Regions from separate parts of the Rheinheimera sp. WS51 genome, predicted to be linked through region 3. Evidence: predicted binding sites of a transcription regulator. Region 3 holds the regulator's gene; each other region holds the start of a gene.
What was found. Region 3 encodes sigma-54, which starts transcription at its own class of promoters, with help from an activator protein. Its sites were predicted from a motif close to TGGCANGNTNCNTGCTT; they were not measured.
Positions count from the first base shown of each region.

Region 1: glnA (glutamate--ammonia ligase) is a predicted target of sigma-54. The motif match lies at 3,577-3,593, and genes of this name have one in related genera.
Region 2: ACRCA4_RS01620 (PEP-CTERM sorting domain-containing protein) is a predicted target of sigma-54. The motif match lies at 2,011-2,027, and genes of this name have one in related genera.

Region 1 is NZ_JBOTRC010000001.1:545,303-550,563, forward strand. It holds gene glnG (nitrogen regulation protein NR(I)) at 1-290, opposite strand, end outside; gene glnL (nitrogen regulation protein NR(II)) at 294-1,355, opposite strand; gene ACRCA4_RS02590 (DUF4124 domain-containing protein) at 1,455-1,973, opposite strand; gene glnA (glutamate--ammonia ligase) at 2,098-3,507, opposite strand; gene typA (translational GTPase TypA) at 3,871-5,261, shown strand, end outside.
Region 2 is NZ_JBOTRC010000001.1:330,167-335,427, forward strand. It holds gene ACRCA4_RS01600 (transposase) at 1-200, shown strand, start outside; gene ACRCA4_RS01605 (hypothetical protein) at 428-676, shown strand; gene ACRCA4_RS01610 (hypothetical protein) at 1,017-1,469, shown strand; gene ACRCA4_RS01615 (hypothetical protein) at 1,469-1,954, shown strand; gene ACRCA4_RS01620 (PEP-CTERM sorting domain-containing protein) at 2,077-2,796, shown strand; gene ACRCA4_RS01625 (PQQ-dependent sugar dehydrogenase) at 2,980-4,113, shown strand; gene ACRCA4_RS01630 (TonB-dependent receptor family protein) at 4,114-5,261, shown strand, end outside.
Region 3 is NZ_JBOTRC010000001.1:73,719-78,979, reverse strand. It holds gene kdsC (3-deoxy-manno-octulosonate-8-phosphatase KdsC) at 1-21, shown strand, start outside; gene lptC (LPS export ABC transporter periplasmic protein LptC) at 18-572, shown strand; gene lptA (lipopolysaccharide transport periplasmic protein LptA) at 562-1,053, shown strand; gene lptB (LPS export ABC transporter ATP-binding protein) at 1,050-1,772, shown strand; gene ACRCA4_RS00420 (RNA polymerase factor sigma-54) at 1,856-3,337, shown strand; gene hpf (ribosome hibernation-promoting factor, HPF/YfiA family) at 3,361-3,648, shown strand; gene ptsN (PTS IIA-like nitrogen regulatory protein PtsN) at 3,656-4,123, shown strand; gene rapZ (RNase adapter RapZ) at 4,126-4,989, shown strand; gene ACRCA4_RS00400 (HPr family phosphocarrier protein) at 4,996-5,261, shown strand, end outside.

The sequences.
Region 1 (5,261 bases), 470 kb from region 3:
GCGCCACGGCTAAAGGCATTAACAGCACTTTCTAAATCAGAATGGGCGGTCATAATGATGACGGGTAAGTCGGGCAGTTGTTGTTGTAGTTGATTTAATAACTGTATGCCGCTACTACCTGGCATACGAATATCAGAAATGACGACGCTAGGTTGCTGATAAGTAAGTCGTTGCAACATTAAGTCAGCAGATGCGAAGCTTTCAGTTGCAATATTTGCTCGAGCGAGGGCTTTTTCTAATACCCAGCGAATAGAGTTATCATCGTCAACTATCCAAACACTTTGCGCCATGGGTTAATTCTCACTGTCTACTATGGGTAAATACAGGCAAAACTCGGTATGACCAGGCCAGCTATCGCAATCTATCCAACCGCCATGTTGATGCAAAAGCGTTTGGGCAATAGATAAGCCTAAGCCATTTCCTTGCGGCTGGGTGGTTACCATAGGATAAAATAGGGTGTCTTTAACCGCTTCGGCAATCCCTGGGCCATTATCAATAACTTTAATAGCGGCAACCAACTTATAACGCTTTCCGTGTAAGGTGTGTTGAAATAAAACACGGGTTTGCAAGCAGATATCTCCGCCTTGAGTGAGTACTTGCTGAGCGTTACGGACGATATTAAGTAAGGCCTGTTGTAATAGTTCGGTATCAAAAGCAAAGTCAGGAATGCTGGGATCGTAATCTAAGCTAAACTGGACTTTATGGGGGTTGTCCATTAAGGCGAGTTGTCTAACTTGCTCTATCATTTGATGTAGATTATTTTTTTGCAGCTTTGCTGGCCGATAAGGGCCAAGCAATCGGTCAACTAAGTTTGTTAATCGGTCGGCTTGAGCAATAATTAGCTGGGTGTATTCGGTTAGCTCGTCAGTTAATGACATTTCCAGCAATTGCGCTGCACCACGTAAACCGCCAAGTGGATTTTTTATTTCGTGGGCTAAACCACGAATAAGCTCTCGGGCTGCCAAATGCTGATGTTGCTGTAAACTCTCTAAACTTATTTTTCTTTGCTGATCAATTTGTCTGATTTCTAGCAACAAGTGTTGCTCAGGATTTTCACAGTAAGTCACGGTTATATCGAGTAATAAATGCCGACCGTCTAAGCTAATGGCTTTAACATCTGTGACATTAAAATTATTCTGTGAAGAAATGGCTTGATTAAAACGCTGAGTGTTAACTTCGTTATACTGAAATAGCTGGCTAAAGTGCTGCTGTAAAATTCGTTTTTCACCTAAGCCTAATAAAGCACTAGTGGCCGGATTATAAAACGTAACAAGCAAGTGCATGTCCAGTAATAAGACTGCCGTTGTCATTTGCGCACTGATTAGTTTTTCTGTAGAAATTAAGCTATTAGTCACCGCTGCTCCTTTGCACCATATTGGTGCATTGCGCAGTGTAATCTAGAGAATAAAAAATTGCACGAATAACTTATTGCTTAAAAGGACATTAGCAAGAGGTTAGTTTGGATTAATTCGTGATGCTCGATGTAAGTAGAAAGTACTCACTGGACTTGTTGCTATTACTTTACCTGTTGCATCTAATAGCTGCATTTCTAGTTTATGTTCGCCCCGCTCAATATCTCTAAGTACAAAAATAGTACTATTTTGCGGTTCGGCTTGTGCTTGGCCATCAATGAGTAGCTTAACTCTTAAGCCGCGCTTAAATGATGGTGTTATGCGACCTGAGACATGGACAGAGCCGGTATTGTCTCGAACCGTTGCTTGATCTTCTGGCTGCATAATGCTGATTTCATATTGTTCTGAAGCTGGTTGTCTCGCTTTAGGAAGCGTAGGATCAGTTGCGGGCATAACATTAGGCCGAGCTAAAAAGTTGACTTCTTCTGCGCCCATTTGTGGGCTATCTGAAAAAACCAAAACACCATTTTCATCAGTAGTGACAAATACTTTTTTGGCTTGTGCATCAGCAAAGGTTGGCAACAACATACATAATACTAATAGCAATAAACTTTTATTCATTATTAGCCAGTCCTTATATTGCTTTATTATTTTTATAGTTTGATTACTCTATCGTGAATTGTTAATAAATTCTACTAAAAAAAAGCCCACTTAAAAAAGTGGGCTTTATCAATAACTTTTAGCTTTAAACGCTATAGTATAACTCAAACTCTAATGGATGAACGGCTACAGCAACTCGCATGGCTTCAGCACGTTTAATCTCTATATATGCATCAATCATACAGTCGGTCATTACGCCGCCTTTAGTAAATACAGCGCGGTTTTTATCTAGTTCGTCTAATGCTTCTTCTAAGCTTTTAGCTACTTGAGGAATATTAGCCGCTTCTTCTGCTGGTAAATCATATAAATCTTTATCCATAGCATCACCAGGATGAATTTTATTTTGAATACCGTCTAAGCCGGCCATTAATTGCGCAGTGAAGGCTAAATAAGGGTTAGCTGTTGGATCTGGGAACCGGCACTCAATACGGCGCGCTTTAGCACTTGGCACTAAAGGAATACGGATTGATGCAGAGCGGTTACGTGCAGAATAAGCTAACATAACAGGTGCTTCATAGTGTGGGACTAAACGCTTGTACGAGTTTGTTGAAGGGTTGGTAAAAGCATTTAATGCTTTAGCATGTTTAATAATACCGCCGATATAATATAAGGCTAATTCTGATAAGCCAGCATATTTATCACCAGCAAATAAATTGACACCGTCTTTAGCTAAAGATTGATGACAGTGCATGCCCGAGCCATTATCACCTACTAAAGGTTTTGGCATAAAGGTCACTGTTTTACCATATAAGTGAGCGACGTTTTGAATAACATATTTTAATTGCTGAGTTTCATCGGCTTTTTTAGTTAAGCTATTGAACTTGGTGGCAATTTCATTTTGGCCAGCTGTAGCAACTTCATGGTGATGCGCTTCAACTGTTTGGCCCATCTCTTCTAGCACCATACACATAGCACTACGAATATCATGGCTAGAGTCTACTGGAGGTAGTGGGAAATAACCGCCTTTTACTGTTGGACGATGGCCTTTATTACCGCCTTCATAACTCGTGCCTGAGTTCCAAGCTGCTTCTGTTGAGTTTATTTTAAAGAAGGAGCTACCCATGGTTGTTTCAAAACGAATATCATCAAACATGAAAAACTCTGGCTCTGGGCCAAATAAAATAGTGTCAGCAATGCCGGTAGAACGTAGGTAATCTTCAGCACGTTTAGCGATTGACCGCGGATCGCGATCATAGCCTTGCATGGTGCTTGGCTCAATAACATCGCAAGTGATATTAAGTGTAGTTTCCTCAAAGAAGGGATCTAAAACTGCGGTGCTTGGATCTGGCATTAAAATCATGTCTGAGTCATTAATGCCTTTCCAGCCTGTCATTGATGAGCCATCAAACATTTTGCCATCTTCAAAAAAATCTTCATCTATTTGATTGACTGGAATGGTAACGTGCTGCTCTTTACCTTTAGTGTCAGTGAAGCGTAAATCAATAAATTTCACTTCATTCTCTTTTATTAAACTCATTACAGTTGATGCAGACATGCATTCCTCCAGTTAATCTGATTTTTTTGCGTTTGGTTGCGCTTGTTACTGTTTTCACTTTTGCTATAGTAGCTAATTATATGCCAATTATTTAAGTTTATGTATTTATTGAAATAAATATTTATAACTCAATTTTTAATAAGATGCTCTGCACTATAATGGTGCAACTTGTTAGTGTTTTGGTGCAAGGTTGAACCCCACTAAGCCTATAACCATAAAGCATAAAATAAAAAAAATGCAGAAATATTAATATGCAGTTTTTCTTTCTAGGTAAAAACAGAGTAGAATATGCGCCCTTAACGTAAAGTTAATTATTGCCTAGTGGTCATTATGGTCATCTAGTGCCACAGAGGATATGTTTACATGAGTGTTACCGCAACAAACTTAGACAAACTGCGCAATATCGCCATTATTGCCCACGTTGACCACGGAAAAACTACTTTGGTCGATAAATTATTACAGCAATCAGGCACTTTTGATGCTCGCGCTAAATTAAAAGAGCGAGTTATGGACTCCGATGCGCAGGAATCTGAACGCGGTATAACTATATTAGCGAAAAATACATCAGTGCGTTGGAATGGTTATCACATTAACATTCTTGATACCCCAGGTCACGCCGATTTCGGTGGTGAGGTTGAGCGTGTATTATCAATGGCTGATTCTGTTTTATTATTAGTTGATGCTGTTGATGGCCCTATGCCGCAAACTCGCTTTGTAACCCAAAAAGCCTTTGCCCACGGTTTAAAGCCGATTGTTGTTGTTAATAAGATAGACCGTCCTGGCGCACGTCCAGATTGGGTTATTGACCAAGTATTCGATTTATTCGATAACTTAGGTGCAACTGATGAGCAATTAGATTTCCCTATCGTTTATGCGTCTGCGTTAAATGGTTGGGCAACCTTAGATTACAATGATAAAAAAGAAAACATTGACGACTTATTCTCGGCCATTGTTAAACACGTAGCACCACCAGCTGTAGAGTTAAACGGTGAAACACAAATCCAAGTTTCTCAGTTAGATTACTCTAGCTATTTAGGCATTATCGGTATTGGCCGTATTAAGCGTGGTAGTTTAAAACCAAACCAACAAGTGACTGTACTTGGTGCTGATGGTAGTAAGCGCAATGCAAAAGTAGGCCAAGTATTTGGTTATTTAGGTCTAGAACGTGTTGAAACCGATGAAGCAACAGCCGGTGATATTGTTGCTTTCACTGGTTTAGGTGAGCTTAAAATTTCTGACACAATTTGTTCGACCACCAAACTTGAAGCGTTACCGCCACTGACGATCGATGAGCCTACCGTAACGATGACGTTCCAAGTTAATACCTCACCATTTGCCGGTAAAGAAGGTAAGTTTGTTACCTCTCGTCAAATTTTAGACCGCCTAAATGCGGAGCTAAAACACAACGTTGCTCTGCGCGTTCAAGAAACTGACGACGGTGATAAGTTCCGTGTTTCAGGCCGTGGTGAATTGCACTTAGGTGTGTTAATTGAAAGCATGCGTCGTGAAGGTTACGAGTTAGCAGTATCTCGTCCAGAAGTTATTATGAAAGAAGTTGATGGCCAGAAAATGGAACCAATGGAAAACGTTACCATTGACTGTGAAGAGCAGCATCAAGGTTCTATCATGGAGAAAATGGGTGAGCGTAAGGCTGAATTAACCAATATGCAGCCAGATGGTAAAGGCCGTATTCGTTTAGACTTTATGATGCCTAGCCGTGGTTTAATTGGTTTTAGAACAGACTTTATGACCAT
Region 2 (5,261 bases), 260 kb from region 3:
AGGTTGAGCGGCAGCAAGCCTATCGTGATATGTTCAAAGGCGAAGTCAATGAGGCCTTGTTGTGTGATATTCGCAGCGCGGCGAAAAGTGGTATGGCGCTGGGTAATGACAGGTTTAAGCAAGAAGTTGCAGATTTAACGGGACGGCGGCAGCAAATGGGGCAGAGAGGACGGCCGGTTGGGTGGCGCAAGCAGATTTAATTTTGATCTGACCCCAATTATTTAAGCAGATTTAATTTTGATCTGACCCCAATTATTCGCATGGTTAATTTTTGCCTTTGTGCTGCTGGCTAAGTTTGCTGTAACAGTAACTTATTGAATAAAGCTATAGGCTGTTGTAGCCTTCAAAACAATAAATTTACAAAATGAAAAGATATTTGGTTAAATATAGGCTTCCCCGCCTGATAAGCGTTAGATCGATAATTTAAATGGCATATAAACAACCTAAATCTCTATTTGAATGGAAACTAGACGAGCCAGATAAAGAGCTTTATTTAGTGTCCATATTAGATAACAAGACAGTTTTGTCTGCATATGGCCGTTATGCACAGGGTTCAGGGGCAAAAGTTGTTTCGTGGCAGGCGTTTCTACAAGGCGAAATGAACGATCTTATTCAAAGCACTATGGGCACAGAAATATTAGTCGAGGTTCTTAATAAACTAAGAGAAATCACATAAAAAAATTATCAAAGATAACCCATAGTAAAGCTGAGGACAGGGCGTGTAACAAGCCGCTCGCTATTGATAAAGACAGGGAAAGAAAGCCTAGATTTCCCGTTGCTTCCATCGCGACGTTTATCTTGGTGGCGACCCTAGGTATTATTTCAACCGCAGTTTCAGCAGCTAACTGTGCATTTGGCTTTGGTGGCTTCCAATGTAACGGATGGGCGGGCAGTATCAGTGAGTTGCTCTTCCTGTGGTCACTTTTCGCAGTTGTAGTAATCCCGCTGTCGTTCATCATAGCGCTATGGCGCTTGGTTCGATGGTGCCGTAGTGTCTATATAAATGGAATTAGATAATGACTTCCTCTGAACAGCTTAATTTATTAGCTTACACCTTTTTAAATCCGTTTTATTTAACTGCGTTTCTATTTTTGCTTTCAGATCATGAATCATTTTTGGGCTTTAATATTAAGGCTTTTTATCATTTACCGAGTAACTCTAAACGTATTAACTTAGTGGTCTATGCAGGATTTTGCTTGTTAGCAACCTTGCTGACTATGGGCTTTAAACTGGTAGTTTTATTGCCTTTAGCTGTTGAGGATATCTCGCCTTTGGCTTTTATTGCAGTAGACGGTAATTGGCTCTGCTACATTGGCTATGTGGTCAGTTTATTTACCTTAAAAGCGCTTGTATCTAAAGATGGCTTAGAATGGAATGTGGGTAGTTTTATTTTTTTTCCGTTTTTAATCTTAGGCATGGTGCTTCAGGGAATTAATCATATTCTCTGGCTGCTAGAGAGGGTGATTTAATGAACGGCCAAGCTGAGTGGTGGATGTACGTACTTAACGCCTTTACGCCTGTTATCGCGCTTTTAGCTTTAGTATCAATAAAAACAAATAAAGAAAAAGATAGCCCGTCAGTTAAAACAGCTAACAGGATCACTGCGCCTGAAATGTCACCTTTAGTGTCCTCACTTGCTACTGCCCTGACTCAAGTGGTGATGAGCAGTATTTTATATGCTATGTGGTTAGGCGGCCATTGGCTAGTATTTTGGTTTTTAGATAAACCGCTAAATATTAATGCCTATTTTTATAAACCAGCGCTAATTATCTATTGGTATCCCTACCTATTCGGACTGTTTTGTATGCTTTATTGGCTTTTAATAGAACCCAAAATTAGCCAAGAGCGAATTAAAAATATTATGTATCGCGTATTTTACCTAGGGTTTTTGCTCGCTTTATATATGGTGATTATTACTTATTTGAAGTGGTTGCTGGCTTATCCTGTCAGGTAACTTTACACAAATTTAAATTAAGTAAATTAACTCGTTAAAAATCAATGCTGTAGATTTGGCTGGAAGTATGCATGTCAAATCTCATAAAGATTACATAACTATAATATTAAAAGGAAATTTGAATGAAACAGTTTTTACTTAATTTAATTCTTAGTGGCGCGTTAGCTTTTAGTGCTTTTTCTAACGCCGCCATTATTGACTTTTCTGGCGGTACAGCATATTTAGGTAACGGTGGTACTTGTGCGGTATCAGATAGCGCATCATGTAATAATGTTGATTATTACGAAGAAGATGGTTTTATTTTTGACTTTATTGGCAGCCATGAGTTTATTGGTGATTATTACGGGGCATCAAATGCTGTGGTGCATGCACATTGGAGTAATGCGTTAAGCGCTATGGAAATCAAAAAAATCGGTGGTGGCTTTTTTGACTTAAACTATTTTATTTTAACTAGTAATACCAGCGTGGGTGGTGGTTGGGCTACTGGTGATGAAGAAACTTACGTTGAGGCTTGGAGTGGTGGTGTTATGCTAGAGCGGATGTTATTAACGCCAGATACTTGGGGTTTTGTTGGCATTAATAATGTAGGTAGCCCGTTACAGACCGATCCGCAAATTTTCTTAAGTGCTAATTTTGATGCGGTAGATACTGTTAGGTTCACTTCGGCCAGTACAGTTCACGGCCAACCTGGCCATGTTCATGATGCATTTTGCTTTGGTATGGATATGTTTTATATAGACCAAGCAGCTCCTATCGCAGAAGGCGTGCCAGCTCCTGCCACACTCGCGCTATTTGGCTTAGGGTTAATGGGCTTATTTAGTCGTGTTTTTCGTAAAGGCTAAGCTATTTACGTTAGTGTTAACCCCAAGTGCAGTAACAAGTGCTTGGGGTTTTTAATAGTTACAGTTTTTAAACTAATCTACCTGATATAAATCTCTGCTTAATTTTACTCTTCCTTTTACAGTTAACTGGTTTATGCTTAATTCATTACAACAGATTGTGTTTTAAAAGCTGATGGAGAAAACATGAAATCACTAAGGATGACTTTTTTGCTACTAAGTCTTAGCCTGACAAGTTTAACTAGCCATGCTGACTCCGATATTCTTAAAACCCGCTGGGCAGATGTTAAAGTAGATACTGTTGCCACTGGTCTTAATCACCCTTGGGGCTTGGCGTTTTTAGATGATGGCCAAATGCTAGTTAGCGAGCGGGCGGGTAATTTACGATTAATAGCCGCCGATGGCACTGTGGGAGAGCCAATTGGCGGCTTGCCAGAAATTAAAGTTCGCGGTCAAGGTGGTTTATTTGACATAGTATTAAGCCCAAATTTTAGTCAAGATAAATTAGTCTATTTTGCTTATGCTGAGCCAGAAAGTACCGGCAGTGATATTACAAGTACTGCTGTGGCCAGAGCGCGACTTGAAAACAATAAGCTGCATGATGTAACTGTTATTTTTAGCCAACAGCCAAAAGTTATGGGCGGTCGTCATTATGGCGGTCGACTAGCATTTTCTGCCGATGGTGAGTTTTTGTTTATTGGCTTAGGCGATCATGGCCATCGCCAAGATGATGTACAAAGTTTGGCTAACCATACTGGCAAATTAGTTCGTATTCACCCCGATGGCACTGTGCCTAAGTCTAACCCTTTTGTGAATCAAGCAGGTGCTTTGCCAGAAATTTGGTCTTATGGTCATCGTAATATTCAAGGTATGGCTATTCAACCTGAAACTGGCCAACTTTGGGCAGTTGAACATGGCCCACAGGGCGGCGATGAAGTGAATATTCCTCAGGCTGGATTAAATTATGGCTGGCCCATTATTACCCATGGCGAACAATACGGCGGCGGTGAGGTAGGTATAGGCTTTAAAAAGGACGGTATGGAGCAACCTATTTGGCATTGGACGCCGTCTATTGCCGTATCTGGCGCAGCTTTTTACCAAGGTAATCAGTTTGTCCAGTGGCAGGGTAACTTGCTAGCAACTGGCCTAAGAGGCCAACAATTAGCGCGATTAGAAGTGAATGGCAGCCATATTATTCATCAAGAAACACTTAATCTTAAACGGCGTATTCGTGAAGTGAAAGTTGCTCCAGATGGCAGTGTTTATTTACTTACAGATGAGCCTAAAGGCGCTATTTTACGCTTGTCAGCGGTGAAGTAAGTGCAAAGTAAAACGACATTTAGGCTCGCCCTTTTAGCGAGCCTTTTTATTGCCGCTGGCTCTGCAGTAGCTGATACAGCTAGCCAAACTAAACTTGATATTCATGCTGCTAATCAAGCTGAAACAGAGTATATAGAGCGTATTATTGTCACTGCCACTCGTACTGAACAACCTTGGCTTGCCAGTCCAGCTTCTATCGACAAGATTAACGTGACTGAGCAGTTACCGGGTATGCGCAGCGATATGGCGGAAATTTTAGCTGGTATTGCTGGCTTGCAAGTAGATAGCCGCTATAATTTTGCGCAAGATACACGCATAATTTTACGCGGCTTTGGCGCCAGAGCGGCTTTTGGCGTACGTGGTGTGGTAATGCGCTTAGACGGTGTGCCTTTATCTATGCCGGATGGCCAAACACAAGTTTCTAGTATCTTTATAAATCACCCCAGCAAAGTTGAAGTATTACGCGGGCCCATAGCGGCAGTTTATGGCAATGCTGCCGGTGGCATTATTAATTTACAGAGCCAACCTGCTGCCAACAGCTATTTGGCGCTAAGCCATGCCATAGGTGCGAATGCTCGTCAGCGCAGCAGTTTAGATGCCGCTATGGTGCAAGATACATTTAGTGTTAGTGGTCATTATGCGCGTTTTAGAACAGATGGTGATCGTGAGCAGGCCAGTGCAGAGCGTGATCAATATGCACTGCGTGGCACTTATCAGCTGGCCAATAATATCGAGTTACTAGCCCGAGTAGATGATAACCATGCGCCTTTATTGCAAGATCCTGGTTCATTAACGGCCATGCAATGGGCTGAAAATAGTAGCCAAACTTTTAGTGGAGCCGCTAGATTTAACACTAGAAAGTCTATTCGCCACCGCCAGCAATCACTCACTATTCAACAGCAGTTAGCGCATTACGACTGGCAAGTTGCAACATGGCACGGCTTACGTGAAATAGAGCAATACTTACCATTTCGTGCTGATGATATCACTTCTTCTGGGGCTGTGATTGACTTAGCCAGAAACTTTTATGGTGTGCATGGTCAATTCAATTGGCGACCGCAGGTTTTTACTGGCCGCTGGCAGCTTAGTTTAGGCACTGATATTGAGCGACAAAAAGATACACGGCAAGGTTTTATTAATAATTTTGG
Region 3 (5,261 bases):
TTTGACGGTAGCAGTACATGAGAAAACTCTTTATTTTGTTTGTAACTATACTAGTTGTTACTGCAGGTTATCTTTGGTTCCAACCAGACGATAGCGATACGCTATTAACGACAGATCAAGAATTACGCCCTGACTATATTGCTAATGATATAAAACGAACGCTTTATAATGATCAAGGCTATAAAACCGATTCAGTTACGGCTGAACGTTTAGATCATTTTGAGCAACTGGGCTTTACTCAATTCGAGCAACCCTTTTACACTCTTTACAACGATCAAGGCCAAGAAAGTTGGACAGCACAGAGTAAAATGGCCACTTGGTATCCTGAAGATAGAATGATCCTTGAGCAAGACGTTATAATAGAAAGTTTATTACAAAATGAACTGATAGAGCGTATAGAAACAGATACACTAGAAATGTTATTTCCTGATAACCGTTTACAAAACAACCAAGCGGTACGTGTTCAGGGCAAAGGTTTCTATATTGAAGGTGTGGGTATTCAGGCAGACTTAACCCAAAAGACCTTACATTTACTGCAACATAATAAAACGGTATACCAAAATGAAGGCTAATTATTTATCGGCAACAGCTTTACTATTAGTGGCATTAAGTACTAATGCTGCCGAGCCAGATTATAAGCAACAAATTCAGATTGATGCAGATAACTTATCTTCGATCAAAGAAAATGTACTGACTTACCATAATAATGTCATTATTAGCCAAGGCTCAATGAAGATGAAAGCCGATCAATTAGAAATCAATGCCAGTGCGGGTAAAGGCAAAGAAATCTATATTGCCAGTGGACGGCCAGTACATTATTCCCAAATGATGGAAGGCGGTAAGTTAGTCACCGCTAAAGCGAATCAAATGCGTTATGAGCCTTCTAGTCGTACCTTAACCCTCAGTGGCGACGCCGAACTAGCCCAAAGTGGCAGCATAGTAAAAGCATCTATTATTCGTTATAACGTTGAAAAACAACAATTAAGTGCAGATAGTAATAAGACCAAGCGTGTTACAACCATTTTTACACCTGAGGGAAATGATAACCCATGAAATTAGTGGCAGCGCATTTGGCTAAGAGTTACAAAGGCAGACAAGTTGTTAAAGACGTTAGTTTAGAAGTTAATGCTGGCCAAATAGTTGGTTTGCTTGGCCCTAATGGTGCCGGTAAAACAACAACATTCTATATGATCGTTGGCCTAGTGCCTTCTGATAAGGGCAGCATTACCCTGAATGATCAAGATATGACCTTTGAACCTATTCATGCTAGAGCGCGAAAAGGTATTGGTTACTTACCGCAAGAAAGCTCTATATTTCGCAAGCTTAGTGTGTACGATAACTTAATGGCAATTTTACAAACACGTAAATCACTTAGCCGTGCAGAACGTGAAGAAATAGCCGATAACTTATTAGAAGAGTTTCATATCGGCCATATTAAACATAGCTTAGGCATGAGTTTATCCGGTGGTGAACGCCGCCGTGTTGAAATAGCAAGAGCCTTAGCCGCTGAGCCTGCATTTATACTTTTAGACGAACCTTTTGCAGGCGTTGATCCTATATCTGTATTAGATATAAAGAAAATTATTCAACATCTAGGCCAGCGAGGGATTGGCGTATTAATTACCGATCATAATGTACGCGAAACACTGGATGTGTGTGAAGTGGCTTATATAGTAAGTCATGGCGAATTAATCGCGTCAGGTGCACCACAACAAGTATTAGCAGACCAAAAAGTAAGAGATGTATACCTAGGCGAGCAATTCAGACTATAGTTTAAATATATAATTTAGGTATAGTAGCTTTATATAAAGCTAATCCGTTAGTCATTTGTGTTTCAGGAGAACAGTAGAAGTACATGAAGCCATCTTTGCAACTTCGCTTAGGACAACAGCTGACCATGACACCCCAGTTGCAGCAAGCTATTCGCTTATTGCAACTGTCTACTATTGAATTACAGCAAGAGATTCAAGAAGCGCTTGATGCCAATCCTTTACTAGAAGCTGAAGACGACTACACTTCACAAAAGGAAGAATCATTACAACAAAATAGTCAAAAAACAGATGACTCAACACCCGAGAATGACTCAAAAACAGATATCAGCGAAACTGACGCCAGTGAAGCATTAACCGACAATAATATTCAAGAAGATCTGCCATTAGATAATGACTGGGACGACCTCGTTAGTGCAACACCGGTTAGTTCTGGAAGCAGTAGCAACAGTGATGACGATACCGCATATCAAGGAGAGACAAGCCAAAGTCTGCAAGATTATTTACGTTGGCAAATGCAATTAACGCCCTTTTCTCAAGTCGATTTAATTATTGCAGAAGTGATTATTGAAGCAATAGATGAAACTGGCCTATTGACTATTAGCTGTGAAGAAATACTGCAATCACTAGACTTACCTGATGTTGAAGCTGATGAAGTAGAAGCGGTGATAAAGCGGATCCAACTATTTGATCCTATTGGCGTTGGCGCCCGCACAATTCAAGAATGCTTATTAGTCCAATTACGTCAATTTCCGCAAGAAACAGCCTTTTTAGCCCAAGCCCAGTCGATTTTATTAGAACATTCTGATTATTTAGCTAATCGGGACTTCCGTTCTTTGATGAGAGTGACTAGACTCAAAGAAGATGAGCTAAAACAAGTTATGCAATTGATACAAAGCTTAAATCCTCGCCCTGGTGCTGATGTGATTAGGCAGGAGCAACAATATGTTATTCCAGATGTTAGTGTAAAAAAAGTTAAAGGCCGTTGGCAGGTTGAGTTAAACACTGAGACTATGCCGAAAATACGAGTTAATCAACACTATGCGGCTATGTCGAGAACGGCAAAAAATAGCAACGACAGCCAATTTATTCGTTCTCATTTACAAGAAGCAAAATGGTTTATAAAAAGTTTAGAAAGTAGAAACGAAACGCTGTTAAAGGTGTCCAACTGTATAGTGCAGCAGCAACAGGCGTTTTTTGAACATGGCGAAGAAGCCATGAAACCCATGGTATTAAATGATGTGGCAGAAATGGTTGGCATGCATGAGTCAACTATTTCAAGAGTAACAACCCAAAAGTACATGCATACGCCAAGAGGAATATTTGAACTTAAGTTCTTTTTCTCTAGTCATGTGAGTACAGATAGTGGCGGCGAATGTTCATCCACTGCTATTCGTGCCTTTATTAAAAAATTAGTGGCGGCGGAAAATCCGGCTAAACCGCTAAGTGACAGCAAAATGGCCGAAATATTACTAGAACAAGGGATAAACGTTGCAAGGCGAACTATAGCCAAGTATCGTGAGTCTTTATATATTCCACCGTCAAACCAGCGCAAGACCTTAATATAAGTAATTAAAAGAAGGAATAGCCTATGCAAATCAATCTTACTGGTCGTCATGTTGAAATCACAACTGCATTAAAAGAGTACGTAGACACTAAGTTCGCAAAATTAGCACGGCATTTTGAGCATATTACTAACGTAAATGTTGTTTTAACTGTCGAAAAAATAAAACAAATAGCAGAAGCTAAGATTAACTTAAGTGGTGCTGAAGTATTCGCCGTCGCTGATGATGAAAATATGTATGCAGCCATTGACCAGCTAATCGATAAACTTGATCGACAAGTTATTAAACACAAAGAAAAGTTAACTCGACACTAAAGCATCTATGATAAATTTAACCACCATGCTCACGGAGAACTGCACTAAAAGTGCAGTTCTTTTTAATAGTAAAAAGCGTATTTTAGAATATATTGCTGAGCTAGCGCAGCAGCAATTACCTGAAGTCACCGAGTACAGTATTTTAGAAGCACTAATGGCGCGAGAAAAGTTAGGCTCTACAGGTATAGGTGGTGGTATCGCCATCCCCCATGGCAAACTAAGCAACGTGGTCAAGCCTATTTTAGTCTTTGTTGTTAGTAAAGAAGCGATCGCTTTTGACGCTATAGACAATCAGCCGGTTGATATTTTTTGTGCCATTTTAATTCCAGAAGATCAATGTCAATCTCATTTAAGTACGTTGTCTAGTATCGCTAAATTACTCAGCCAGAAAGAATTAACCAAAAAAATTCGTGCCGCCGAAACTAATCAACAACTTTATCAGCTCCTAATGGAGCATTGCGAGGTTAACTCATAATGATGAAGTTACTTGTTGTTAGTGGCCGTTCTGGATCAGGTAAGTCGGTAGCTTTACGGGTAATGGAAGACTTAGGATATTACTGCGTTGACAATATTCCGGTTAACTTACTGCCGACACTGGCAACAACGGTTATGGGACAATATGAGCGAGTTGCCGTCAGTATTGACGTGCGCAACCTGCCAGAAAACCCAGATGACTTAACCGAAATTTTATCTTATTTACCGCGTAAAGTTGATTTACACATATTATATTTAGATGCTGATCATAGCACCTTAATTCGCCGTTTTAGCGAAACTCGACGTATGCACCCGCTTTCACATAAGGCCATGTCATTAGATGAAGCTATTTTGCGTGAACAGCAGTTGCTTGATCCTGTAGCAAGCAGCGCAGACTTATATATCGACACCACAGAGCTGAATGTACATCAACTAGCAGAGCAGTTACGGGAGCGCATATTAGGCCAAAAAACCGGTCGCTTAGTTATACTATTTGAATCTTTTGGTTTTAAATATGGCATTCCTAAAGATGCCGACTATGTATTCGACGCCAGATTCTTACCTAACCCACATTGGGAGCCGGACTTAAAACCTCTAACAGGACTTGATCAACCAGTAAAAGACTATCTAGCTTCTCAACCCGTTGTTGCTAAATATATTTGGCAGATTAATAGTTTCATTAGTAGCTGGCTACCTCACTTAGAGCGTAATAATCGTAGCTATTTAACTGTGGCGATTGGCTGTACTGGAGGGCAACACCGTTCAGTGTATATAGCTGAATGCTTAGCAGCTAGCTATCGCAGCCATCGAGATGATGTTCAACTACGTCATCGCGAACTAGTCCGACACCATCAGCGTCAAAGCTAATCCTCGATGCAATGCAAGCAAGATGTCACTATTGTTAATCAGCTTGGCTTACATGCCCGAGCTGCGACTAAACTCGCGCAATTATGTCAGCAGTTTTCCGCTAAAATAGAGTTAATTCAAGAGCAGCAAGTTGCTGATGCCAGCAGTGTTTTAGCATTGTTAATGCTAGCGAGTAGCAAAGGCAAAACAGTACAAGTAGCAACTGACGGTGAAGACGCTGAGCAAGCATTAGCTGCCGTTGTAAATTTAATTAACAATGGCTTTGACGAAGC